Allochromatium vinosum DSM 180: one gene and its partner. The protein of the gene in region 1 interacts with the protein of each later gene in a pairwise test. Links are inferred from orthologs where the notes say so. Each region holds a gene or a part of one and is shown in the gene's direction. Other genes may lie near its edges.

Evidence for each region. The genes of interacting proteins can lie anywhere in the genome.
Region 2: the proteins of lpdA (region 1) and uvrD interact in binary tests that used the Escherichia coli proteins (3 or more experiments, as listed by UniProt). The link is inferred for Allochromatium vinosum DSM 180 from one-to-one orthologs.

What each region holds. Positions count from the first base shown.
Region 1 is NC_013851.1:927,871-935,422, reverse strand. Bases 4,645-7,552 are described here. They hold lpdA (dihydrolipoyl dehydrogenase), read left to right. Parts: upstream 4,645-5,190; coding sequence 5,191-6,915; downstream 6,916-7,552. Other genes in these bases: ppx (exopolyphosphatase), read right to left, coding at 7,513-7,552; ALVIN_RS03980 (protein disulfide oxidoreductase), read right to left, coding at 6,960-7,520; aceF (dihydrolipoyllysine-residue acetyltransferase), read left to right, coding at 4,645-5,124. Outside these bases: ALVIN_RS04005 (Ni/Fe hydrogenase subunit alpha), read left to right, coding at 1-382; ALVIN_RS04000 (hydrogenase maturation protease), read left to right, coding at 439-891; aceE (pyruvate dehydrogenase (acetyl-transferring), homodimeric type), read left to right, coding at 1,040-3,694; more of aceF, read left to right, coding at 3,730-4,644. UniProt on the Escherichia coli protein: Lipoamide dehydrogenase is a component of the glycine cleavage system as well as of the alpha-ketoacid dehydrogenase complexes.
Region 2 is NC_013851.1:3,427,237-3,432,491, forward strand. Bases 2,322-5,255 are described here. They hold uvrD (DNA helicase II), read left to right. Parts: upstream 2,322-2,656; coding sequence 2,657-4,855; downstream 4,856-5,255. Other genes in these bases: rpsA (30S ribosomal protein S1), read left to right, coding at 4,967-5,255. In the rest of the region: ALVIN_RS15190 (SIR2 family protein), read right to left, coding at 1-162; ALVIN_RS15195 (DEAD/DEAH box helicase), read right to left, coding at 235-2,223. UniProt on the Escherichia coli protein: A helicase with DNA-dependent ATPase activity. Unwinds DNA duplexes with 3'-5' polarity. Translocates on single-stranded DNA with 3'-5' polarity. Initiates unwinding more efficiently from a nicked substrate than double-stranded DNA.

The sequences.
Region 1 (7,552 bases):
CGCGGCGGCACAGGCCGTCGAGGTGGTGCACTGCACCGAGGACGCGATCCTGCTCATCGACCAGTTGCTTGAGATGGGCATCCGGCACGAGGAGCCGGCCGCGCCGACCCGGCTGACCGGCGAGGGCGTGGGGGCCGCCGAGGTGCCGCGCGGCACCCTCTTCCACCACTACCAGATCGAGGACGGGGCGATCGTCGGCGCCAACTGCGTCATCCCGACCGGCCAGAATCTGGCCAACATCGAGCTGGACATGCGGGCGCTGGTGCCGACCATTCTGGACCGCAGTCAGGAAGACATCACGCTGGCCCTCGAGATGCTGGTGCGGGCCTATGACCCCTGCATCTCCTGCTCGACCCACATGCTGAACGTCCGCTTCGTCTGATCCACCCCGATCCGCGTTCCCCGGTTCGTCCGGGGCGCGCGGTCGAGACCCCTCACATGACAACCCTCATCCTGGCGCTGGGCAATCCGTTGCGCGGCGACGACGGCATCGGGGCCGCTGTCCTCGAAGCCCTGCCAAACCTGCCGCCCGACGTGACCCTGCTGGACGGTGGCACCCCTGGTCTTGATCTCGTCCTCAGACTCCAGGGGCACGACCGGGTCATCATCCTGGATGCCGCCGACATGGGCGAGCCGCCCGGCGTCTGGCGCTGTCTGACCCCGGAGTCCGTGCGCGGACTCGACCCCCAGCTTCGCGGCAATCTGCATGCGGCCGGTCTGGCCGAAGCGCTGACGCTGGGCGAGGCGCTGGGCCTCCTGCCACCCGAGATCCTCATCCTGGGCATCCAGCCGGCGGCGATCGACTGGTCGCCCGGACTGAGTCCGGAAGTCGCCCGAGTCATCCCCGAGGTGTGCGAGGCGGTTCTGAGGCTACTGCGTCCAACGGGCTGAGTCGCGGCCGATTCGGTGGGCCGTGGATGCCGGTCATGCCACTCGTGCATTGCGCAATCGAATCCTGAGTATTTAATAAATTGTCGATCCAGGTATACTCGCGACCTTGTCCAACCGACATCGTCTCTAACGTCTCCCTGGAAGCGACATGACCCATAAGCCCGATATCGATCCGCAAGAGACTCAGGAATGGCTCGACTCGCTCGAGGCCGTACTGGAGAACGAGGGCGTCGAGCGCGCTCATTTCCTGCTCGAACGCCTGATCGACAAGGCCCGGCGCTCGGGCGCCTATCTGCCCTACAGCGCCAACACCGCCTATCTGAACACCATCCCGGTCCAGGCCGAGCAGCCCTTTCCGGGCGATCTGGCGCTGGAGCGGCGCATCCGCTCGCTGGTGCGCTGGAATGCCATGGCGATGGTGGTCCAGGCCAATCGGCTCTCGACCGAGCTGGGCGGACACATCTCCAGCTTCGCCTCCTCGGCGACCCTGATCGATGTCGCCTACAACCACTTCCTGCACGCGCGTACCAAGGATCATGGCGGGGATCTGGTGTTCTTCCAGGGTCACAGCGCGCCCGGTATCTATGCCCGCGCCTTTCTCGAAGGCCGGATCAGCGAGGAACAGCTCCATCATTTCCGCCAGGAGGTCGATGGCCATGGCCTGTCGTCCTATCCGCATCCCTGGCTGATGCCCGGTTTCTGGCAGTTCCCCACGGTCTCGATGGGACTCGGACCGCTGATGGCCATCTACCAGGCGCGCTTCATGCACTATCTGCGCGATTGCGGACTGGTGAATACCAGCGGGCGCAAGGTCTGGGCCTTCCTCGGCGACGGCGAGATGGACGAGCCGGAATCCCTGGGCGCGATCTCGCTGGCGGCGCGTGAGCGGCTCGACAACCTCGTCTTCGTGGTCAACTGTAACCTGCAACGGCTCGACGGGCCGGTGCGCGGCAACGGCAAGATCATCCAGGAGCTGGAAGCCGTGTTCCGGGGCGCGGGCTGGAACGTCATCAAGGTGGTCTGGGGGCGTTACTGGGATCCGCTGTTCGCGCGCGACAAGCTCGGCCTGATGCTCAAGCGCATGGAGGAATGTCTCGACGGCGACTATCAGGCGTACAAGGCCAAGGGCGGCGCCTACACCCGCGAGCACTTCTTCGGCAAGTACGATGAACTCAAGGCGATGGTCGCCAACATGTCGGACGAGGACATCTGGCGGCTCAATCGCGGCGGCCATGATCCGATCAAGGTCTTCAATGCCTATGCCGCCGCCATGAACTGCACCGGCAAGCCGACCGTAATCCTGGCCAAGACGGTCAAGGGCTATGGCATGGGTGTGGCCGGCGAGGGCATGAACATCACCCACTCGCAGAAGAAGATGGGCGAGACGGCGCTGCGGGCCTTCCGCGACCGCTTCAACATCCCGATCTCGGACGATCAGATCGACGCCACGCCCTTCTACAAGCCGGCGCCGGACAGCGCCGAGAGTCAGTATCTGCACGCACGGCGCGAACGGCTCGGCGGTTTCCTGCCGGCGCGGCGCGACGAGGCCCCGGCGCTTCAGGTACCGGCGCTCGATGTCTTCAAGTCGTTGCTGGAGGGTAGCGGCGACAAGGAGATGTCGACCACCATGGCCTTCGTGCGTCTGCTCACGCTCCTGGTGCGCGACAAGCAGATCGGCCAGTACGTGGTGCCCATCGTCCCGGACGAGGCGCGCACCTTCGGGATGGAGGGCATGTTCCGTCAGCTCGGGATCTATGCCTCGCAGGGCCAGCTCTATGAGCCGGTCGATTCCGATCAGGTGATGTACTACCGCGAGGACAAGAAGGGCCAGATCCTGCAAGAGGGCATCAACGAGGCCGGAGCCATGTCGTCCTGGATCGCGGCGGCCACGGCTTACGCCAATCATGGCCAGAGCATGATCCCCTTCTATATCTATTACTCGATGTTCGGCTTCCAGCGCATCGGCGATCTGGCCTGGGCGGCGGGCGACATGCGTGCGCGCGGCTTCCTGATCGGCGGCACGGCCGGGCGCACCACGCTGGCGGGCGAAGGCTTGCAGCATCAGGACGGCCACAGTCTGCTGCTGGCCTCGACCATTCCGAACTGTGTGGCCTACGACCCGGCCTATGCCTATGAGCTGGCGGTGATCGTCCAGGACGGTCTGCGGCGGATGTATGAGGACAAGGAGAACGTCTTCTACTACATCACCGCGATGAACGAGAACTACGTCCAGCCGCCGATGCCCGAGGGCTGTGCGGAGGGCATCCTCAAGGGGATGCATCCGGTCCGGCACGGCACCGACGGCGAGCCTCGGGTCCAGTTGCTCGGCTCGGGCAGCATCCTGCGCGAGGTGCTGGCGGCGGCCGAGTTGCTGGAGCAGGATTTCGGCATCGGTTCGACCGTCTGGAGCGTCACCAGCTTCAACGAACTGCGCCGCGAGGGCATCGAGATCGAGCGCTGGAACCGGCTCCATCCCGACCGGACCGCGCGCGTCACCTGGGTCGAATCCCAGCTCGGCGACACGCACGGTCCCATCGTCGCCGCGACCGACTACATGCGGCTCCAGGCCGATCAGATCCGGCCCTATGTGCCGCGCCGCTATGTGACGCTCGGCACCGACGGCTTCGGGCGCAGCGACATGCGCCGTCAGCTCAGAAAGTTCTTCGAGGTCGACCGTCATCAGGTCGCGCTCGCCGCACTCAAGGCGCTCGCCGACGAGGGCACGGTGCCAGTATCGATGGTGACGGACGCCATCGCCAAATACCGCATCGATCCGGACAAGCCCAACCCCGTGAACGTCTGAGCCGACTGGTCAACAGGTTTTAAGGAGTATTGCGCGTGTCAAGCCTCGAAGAAATCCTCTTGCCCGACATCGGCGATTTTTCCGGTGTCGAGATCATCGAGATCCTGGTCGCTCCCGGCGACCGGATCGAAGCCGAACAATCCATTCTGACCCTCGAAAGCGACAAGGCGACCATCGAGGTTCCGGCCCCCCTTGGCGGGCTGGTTCAGGAGGTTCTGGTCAAGACCGGCGATCGCGTCAGTCAGGGTGATCGGCTGATGCGGGTCGAGACCTCTGGGTCGAACCAAACCCGGAACGAGACGAGTCCGGTCGTAGGTGTGGCTTCAGCCGCATCGGCGGAGAGTGCGGCTGAAGCCGCACCTACGAACATGACCGGGGCTACCCCCGAACCCGAGTCGCGATCCGAACCGGCGGCCGAATCGGAACCACCGCGCCGCGCCCCCGGCGAGACCGAGCGCCGTCAGGCTCCGGTGCGCCCGCGCCCCGAGGACATGACCGCCATCGCCCGCGGCCGCAAGGCTCATGCGAGTCCTGCCGTGCGCCGCTTTGCGCGTGAGCTGGGCGTGGATCTGGCGCGGGTGAAAGGCTCCGGCCCCAAGGGTCGCATCGTCAAGGACGACGTCCAGGGCTATGTCAAGCAGACCCTGGCCCAGGGCGGCAGTGCGGCGATCGAGCCGGGCACGGCGGGCGTCTTCCAGCTCCCGAGCACGCCCGAGGTCGATTTCAGCCGCTTCGGCCCGACCGAGATCCGGGAACTGCCGCGCATCCGCAAGCTCAGCGGTCGGCATCTGCACCGCTGCTGGATCGGTATTCCGCATGTCACCCAGTTCGACGAAGCCGATATCACCGATCTGGAAGCCTTCCGCCAGACCCAGAAGGATGACTCGGCCAAGGCGGGCGTCAAGCTGACCCTCCTGCCCTTCCTGCTCAAGGCCGTGGCAACGGCACTGGCCCGGATGCCCGTGCTCAAGGCGTCCCTGACGCCGGATGGCGAGAGCCTGGTCCACAAGCACTACACCCATATCGGCGTCGCGGTCGACACGCCGAACGGTCTGGTCGTCCCGGTGGTGCGCGATGTCGACCGGAAGGGTCTGCACCAGCTCGCCACCGAACTGGCGGATCTCAGCGCCAAGGCGCGCGACGGCAAGCTGCTGCCGGGCGACATGCAGGGCGGCTGCTTCTCGATCTCCAGTCTCGGCGGCGTCGGCGGAACCGCCTTCACCCCCATCGTCAACGCGCCCGAGGTCGCCATCCTCGGCGTCTCGCGTGCCGAGATGAAGCCGGTGTGGAACGGGCGCGAGTTCGTGCCGCGCCGGATGCTGCCGCTGTCGCTGTCCTACGACCATCGCGTGGTCGACGGCGCCGACGGGGCACGCTTCACCAGCCTGCTGCGCGAACTGCTCGGTGACATCCGACGCTTGCTGATCTGATAGGATGGCGGGTCTTATCCCATAACGATTGTCAGCGCCTGTGGCGCCCGTGAGAGAAGCCCCACCATGAGCACCATCATCGAGGTCAAGGTTCCGGACATCGGAGATTTCAAGGACGTGCAGATCGTCGAGATCCTGGTCGTCCCCGGTGATCGGATCGAGCCGGAGACGTCACTGGTAACAGTCGAGAGCGACAAGGCCAGCATGGAGATTCCATCGCCCCGGGCCGGAGTCGTGAAGGCCGTGAACGTCAAGATCGGCGATCTGATCTCGCAGGGCGATCCGATCCTGACGCTCGACGTCGCCTCCGCGTCGGTTGACGAGAGCGACGACAGGGCGTCCGATGACGACGCCGAACTGGCCGCCGAGACCACAGCCGTCCAGGAGATCGTGACCGAGGTCGTGGTGCTCGGCGCCGGCCCCGGCGGATACACGGCCGCCTTCCGCGCCGCCGATCTGGGCAAGAAGGTCGTCCTGATCGAGCGCTATCCGACGCTCGGCGGCGTCTGTCTCAACGTCGGCTGCATCCCGTCGAAGGCACTGCTGCACACGGCCGCCATCATGGAAGAGGTCAAGACGCTCGGCGTCATGGGCGTGACCTACGGCGAGCCGGAGGTCGACCTGGCCAAGATGCGTGCCGGCAAGGACAAGGTGGTCGCCAAGCTCACCGGCGGGCTGACGGCGCTCGCCAAGCAGCGCAACGTCCAGGTCGTCCAGGGCGCCGGGCGCTTCGAGTCGCCCAACCGGATCGGCGTCGAGACCAAGGAAGGGCGTGTACGGGTGCGCTTCGATCAGGCCATCATCGCCTGCGGTTCCTCGCCGATGAAGATCCCCGGCTTCCCGCACGAGGATTCGCGCGTCATGGACTCGACCGACGCCCTGGCCCTGGCCGACGTGCCGGATCGGCTGCTGATCGTCGGCGGCGGCATCATCGGTCTGGAGATGGCGAGCGTCTACAGCGCCCTCGGTTCGCGTATCGACGTGGTCGAGCTGAAGAATCAGCTCATGCCCGGCTGCGACCCGGATCTGGTCAAGGCGGTCGAGAAGATCATCAAGAAGCGCTACGAGAACATCTGGCTCGAAACCAAGGTCGCCAGCATGAGCGCCGGACCCGAGGGCATCAAGGTCGTGTTCGAGGGCAAGCATCCGGGCACCGAACTCTACGACAAGGTGCTGGTCGCGGTCGGTCGCCTGCCAAACGGCAAGCTCATCGACGCCGAGGCGGCGGGCGTGACGGTCGACCAGCACGGTTTCATCAAGGTCGACCAGCACCAGCGCACCAATGTCCCGCACATCTTCGCCATCGGTGACGTGGTCGGCGGCCCGATGCTCGCGCACAAGGCCACGCACGAGGCCAAGGTCGCCGCCGAGGTCATCGCCGGACAGCCGTCGCTGTTCGACCCGCTGACCATCCCTTCGGTCGCCTACACCGATCCCGAGGTCGCCTGGATGGGCCTGACCGAGACCCAGGCCAAGGCCGACGGCATCCCCTACGAGAAGGGCGTCTTCCCCTGGGCGGCGAGCGGACGCGCGCTCGGCATCCATCGCGACGAGGGTATGACCAAGCTGCTGTTCGATCCCGAGACCAAGCGCATCCTAGGCGCCGGCATCGTCGGCCCCAACGCCGGTGAGCTGATCGGCGAGGCGGTGCTGGCGCTGGAGATGGGCGCCGACATGGAAGACATCGGTCTGACCATCCACCCGCATCCGACCCTGTGCGAGACCATCGGACTCGCCGCCGAGATGGCGCATGGCTCCATCACGGACCTGATGCCGCCGAAGAAGCGCTGAGAGGCGACCGAACGCCCCTCTCCCCTCGCGGGAGAGGGGGGAAACTACCGCCCCGCCAGCCAGAGACGCAGCCGTAACCCCAGTCCAGTTCCGACCCCAACGATCGACGAGCGAATACGTCCATCGCCATCGATCACAAAGCTGGTCGGCACACCCGCCACGCCCCAGGTCCGAGCCAAACGACCATCAGGGTCCGAGACGACCCGGAAATCCTGCCCGGCCTCGTGCATGTAGGCGCGGATCTCATCCTCCGTCCCCGATTGCAGCGCAACCGTGACGACGGCGTGATCGTCGGCGATGGCGTCGATGGTGCCGTCGGTGATCCGGCACACCGGACACCAGGTCGCCCAGAAATGCACCAGCACCGGCCGCCCGCGCCAGTCGGCGAGATCGATCGATGTGCCATCCACCGTGCGGCCAACCAGCGGCGGAGCCTCGCCCGTGACCAGGGTCCGTCCCTTCCACCACTGAACACCGACGACGATCGCCGCGATCAGGACGAGGTTGACCAGCCAGCCGCCCAGACGTCGACGCCAGCGTTGCCGAGCCGTCGGCGCCGGGGGAGCGCACGCTGAATCGGGAGTCGGCTCACTGTCGTCAGCCAAAGCGCAACACCATCCCGGTTGCCGCCAACCGC
Region 2 (5,255 bases), 2.5 Mb from region 1 along the record:
CGGCTGACCATTGTTCATGGCCAGGATCAGACTGTCGCTATCGGCCGGGATCGGTTCGCCGGTCTGCGGATCGACCGCGCCGGCCAGGGCGCCCGGTCCCAGATAAGGAACCAGATCGCCATCGGCCAGACCGGCGGCGAGCGTTTCGAGGCTGACTGACATCTTCGTGACTCCATACAAGAATGGTTGTTCACGAAATCAAAGCAAATATCACGCCAGCCAGATCGATTCCGATCAGTCGCGGAATTTACGTCCCGATCCCGGACCGCGCTTGCCGCCATCGTTGCTCTTGCCCGAGCTCGGCCGGCGCGGTGCATAGCCGTCGCGGTCACGGCGCTGGAAGTCGCCTCCGGCGCGCGGTGGCCTGGAATCACGCTCGCGCGGCGGACCCGAGCGGTCACGGCGACCTTCCCAGGCCCCGCCCTGCCCTGCCCCCGCGCTCTCATCGGCGGGCGTGATCCGCAGCGCCTGACCGCGCACATAGACGCGCTTGAGATGCTGGAAGACCTCGTTCGGCATCCCCTTGGGCAGGTCGACGACCGAATGATCGTCGCGGATGTCGATGCGGCCGATATAACGCCCCTCCAGGCCGGATTCGTTGGCGATGGCGCCGACGATCTCGCGCGGACTCACGCCGTGCTGATGACCGACTTCGATGCGGTAGCTGGTCAGATCGGCGTCATCGCGGCGCGGCTGGCCGCGTTCGGGACGCTCCGGACGCTCCGAGCGTTCGGCCCGATCGAAACGCGGCCGGCGTTCGTCGCGATTCCCATCGCGCTCGTCGAAGCGCTCGCGGCGCGGCGGACGATCCTCCCAGCCGCCCTGACGTCGATCGCCATCGCGACCACGTCCGCGCTCGCCGCGTTCGTCGAAGCGCTTGGGCGGGCGCGGCGGATCCTCCTTGACGTTCAACGGCCGCTCGCGCTGATTGAGATAGGCCAGCGCGGCGGCGATGTCCAGCATCTCGATCTCCTGCTCCTGACTGATGCGCGCGAGCAGGCGATAGAAGAAATCCAGATCCTGTTCGGACTGGGCCTTGCGGATCTCGCCGATGAAGCGGTCGATGCGCGACTCGCTGAGTGCGGCGGCCGAGGGCGGCTCCATCGACGGAATCGGACGCCGGATGACGCGCTCGATCGACTTGAGCAGCCCGCGCTCGCGCGGCTCGACCAGCAGGATCGCCCGTCCGGCACGCCCGGCACGTCCGGTGCGACCGATGCGATGCACATAGGCCGAGGGATCGGTCGGGATGTCGTAGTTGACCACATGGCTGATGCGCTCGACATCCAGACCGCGCGCGGCGACATCGGTGGCGACCAGCACATCGAGCTGCCCCTGCTTGAGCCGCTCGACGGTGCGCTCGCGCATCTCCTGGTTCATGTCGCCATTGAGCGGCTCGGCGGCGAAACCATGTGCCTTGAGCTTGTCGGCCAGTTCAGTCGTAGCGTTCTTGGTGCGCACGAAGATCAGCAGCCCGTCGAACGGCTCCAGTTCCATGATGCGGGTGAGCACATCGAGCTTGTGGAAGCGGGTGACGATGCAGTGATGCTGCTCGATGGTATCGACCGTCTCGGAATTGGCGGCGATCTTGACCTCGACCGGATCGACCAGTCGCGTCTGAGCCACGCGCCGGATGGCCGGCGGCATGGTGGCCGAGAACAGCGCGACCTGACGCTCGGCCGGAGCCTGATCGAAGATCCAGTCGATGTCCTCGGCAAAGCCCATGTTGAGCATCTCGTCGGCCTCGTCCAGCACCAGGGCGCGGATCGAGTCCAGCGCCAGGGTGCCGCGACGGATGTGGTCCATGACCCGCCCTGGAGTTCCGACGATCACCTGTGGATTGCGCTTGAGTTGCGAGAGTTGCAGCCCGTAGCCCTGGCCACCATAGATGGGCAGCACGTTAAAGCCCTTGAGATCCGTAGCATAACGCTGGAAGGCTTCGGCGACCTGGAGCGCCAGTTCGCGCGTGGGCGTGAGCACCAGCACCTGCGGCTTGCGCAGATCCGGATCGAGACGGCTGAGCATCGGCAGGGCGAAGGCGGCAGTCTTCCCGGTGCCGGTCTGGGCCTGACCGAGCAGGTCGCGACCGGCGAGCAGATGCGGGATACACTGGCTCTGGATCGCCGTGGGGGATTCGTAGCCGAGGTTCTTGACCGCTTGCGCGATCACGGGTGAAAGACCGAGCGCGTCGAAGCCGACGCTCGTTTCGTCTGGGGTATCCATGATGGAGGGGCCTCTCGGAGGGAGGTAGGGCGAACCCTTGGAGAAGGCCGACCGGCCAGCCTAGAGGGGAGTCGCGGAATAACCGGGTATTATCGACATCTTTCACGCGTCGCGCAAGATCAACATCCAATATTCGCGCGCACTTAACGGACCTGGGCCGCGGGCGATTTTTTATGTTAATTTAATCAAAAACTTAGATGCGAGCAGCCTGTTGATAAGCCTGTGGATAAATTGTGCGCAAAGTGTGCGCAAAAAAATATCGCCATTTCCATGCACATTTTACACACAACTTATCCACAGGCGATGCAGGTTTCAAACCTATGATAAGAAAAGAAAAATTCAACTTATCCACTTATCCACAGGCCCTATAATTACTAACATAAGATATATATCTTAATTAGTTATTAAGGATGCGGCGGTTTAAAATCGCACGATGAACGCTTCTTTCCTGCTCGACTCACTCAACCCGGCCCAACGCGAAGCCGTTTCCGCCGATCCCGGTCATCTGCTGATCCTCGCCGGTGCGGGATCGGGCAAGACACGCGTGCTCGTCCACCGTATCGCCTGGCTACTTCAGGTCCAGCAGGTCCAGCCCTGGTCGATCCTGGCCGTCACCTTCACCAACAAGGCCGCGCGCGAGATGCGCAGTCGACTCGACGAGATGCTCGGCACACCCGTCGGCGGGATGTGGGTCGGTACCTTCCATGGTCTCGCCCATCGCTTTCTGCGCGCGCACTGGCAGGACGCGGGTCTGCCTCAGCAATTCCAGATCCTGGACTCGGACGATCAGCTCCGGCTCATCAAGCGCCTGCTCAAGGAGATGCAGATCGACGAGGCCCGCTGGCCGCCCCGTCAGATCCAGGGCTTCATCAATCGCCAGAAGGATGAAGGACTGCGCCCGCATCATCTGTCCGAGACCGGCGACTTCGTGCAGGACAGGATGATCGCGGTCTATCGCGAATACGAAGCTGCGCGCCTCCGGGCCGGATCGCTCGACTTCGCTGACCTCCTGCTCTGCACGCTGGAGCTGCTGCGCGAGCGGGCAGACATCCTGCACCACTACCAGCAGCGCTTCGCCCACATCCTGGTCGACGAATTCCAGGACACCAACGCCATCCAGTACGCCTGGCTGCGCCTGCTCGCCGGCGGCGACAATCACCTGTTCGCCGTCGGTGACGACGACCAGTCCATCTACGGCTGGCGCGGAGCCAAGGTCGAGAACATCCAGTCGTTTCAGCGGGACTACCCGACGACGCGCACCATCCGGCTGGAACAGAACTATCGCTCCACCGGCAACATCCTGGCTGCGGCCAACGCGCTGATCGCCCACAACCCCGCGCGCTTGGGCAAGAACCTCTGGACCCAGGACAGCGCCGGCGAGCCGATCCGTCGCTATACCGCCTTCAACGAGGTCGACGAGGCGCGCTTCGTCGTCGAGCGCATCCGCCGCTTCGTCCAGGACGGCCATCGGCGCGATGAATGCGCCATCCTCTACCGCACCACGGCCCAATCGCGGCTGTTCGAGGAAGCGCTGATCCAGGCCGGCATCCCCTATCGGGTCTATGGCGGACTGCGCTTCTTCGAGCGCGCCGAGATCCGCGACGCGCTCGCCTATCTGCGTCTGATCGCCAATCCGAACGACGATGCGTCGTTCGAACGGGTGGTGAATCTCCCCACGCGCGGCATCGGCGAGCGCACGGTCGAGCTGGTTCGCGAACAGGCACGCGCGGCCGGCGTCTCGCTGTGGCGCGCGGCCCGTGAGCTCAGCACCAGCGGGGCGCTCAGCCCACGGGCGAGCAATGCACTGCGGGGTTTCCTCGACCTGATCGAGAGCCAGCGCGCTGCACGCGAGGGGCGTGCACTCAGCGAAATCGCCGACCGCGTGATCGAGGCGACCGGACTGATCGAGCACTTCAAGAACAGCAAGGACGGCAAGGGACAGGACCGGATCGAGAACCTGGAGCAGCTCATCGAGACCGTCAGCCGGTTCGAGCAAGATCTGCCCGACGAGGACGGTGATCCGCTCGGCGCCTTCCTGGCCCATGCCGCGCTGGAAGCGGGTGAGGCCGAAGCCGATCCGTTTGAGGACAGCGTGCAGCTCATGACGCTGCATAGCGCCAAGGGGCTGGAGTTTCCGCTGGTCTTCCTGGCCGGACTGGAGGAAGGGCTGTTCCCACACAGCCTTTCGGCCGACGATCCGGCGCGCCTGGAGGAAGAGCGCCGGCTGTGCTATGTCGGCCTGACGCGCGCCATGCGTCAGCTCTATCTCACCCAGGCCGAGAGTCGGCAGCTCTATGGGCGTAAGGAGTGTCCGGGGCCATCGCGTTTCCTGCGCGAGATCCCGCCCGAATTGATCGAGGAAGTCCGTGGCGGCGGTATCACCCGACCGGCGTTTGCAGCCAGGGTGCCGGCCTCCAGGTCCGTAGCCAGTAGTCCGGCCAAGAGCGGCGCGGGCGCCCAAGCGCCCGAAGGCTACCGGCTCGGCCAGCGCGTGCGTCATCCCAAGTTCGGCGAGGGCGTGGTGCTCAACAGCGAGGGACGCGGCGCTCAGGCGCGCATCCAGATCGACTTCAAGGGCGGCGTCGGGACCAAATGGCTGGTGCTGACCTATGCCCGGCTGGAGACGATGTGAGCGTCTGGAGGACGCTCGACGACTACCGGCCATCCGAATAATCCGCGATCTCAAGCGAGATCCGCCCTACAATAGTTCGTTTCATCCATCTCCCACGGCGTTCGTCCCACCATGTCCGAGTCCGCAAGCTTCGAAGATCTGCTCAACGAGTTCGACCAGACCCACCCACAGGCCCAGAAAGGTGAGCCGGCCGTGGGTGACAAGGTCAGCGGCACCCTGATCGCGATCGGCGAGGAATTCGCTTTCGTCGACCTGGGCGCCAAGTCCGAGGGCCGGCTCGATCTGGCCGTGATCCGCGACGCCGAGGGGCAGCTCAAGTACGCCGTCGGCGACACCGTCGAGACCCATGTCACCGGCAAGGACGAAGAGAGCGGCATGCTGCTGCTCGGCAGCCAGCACG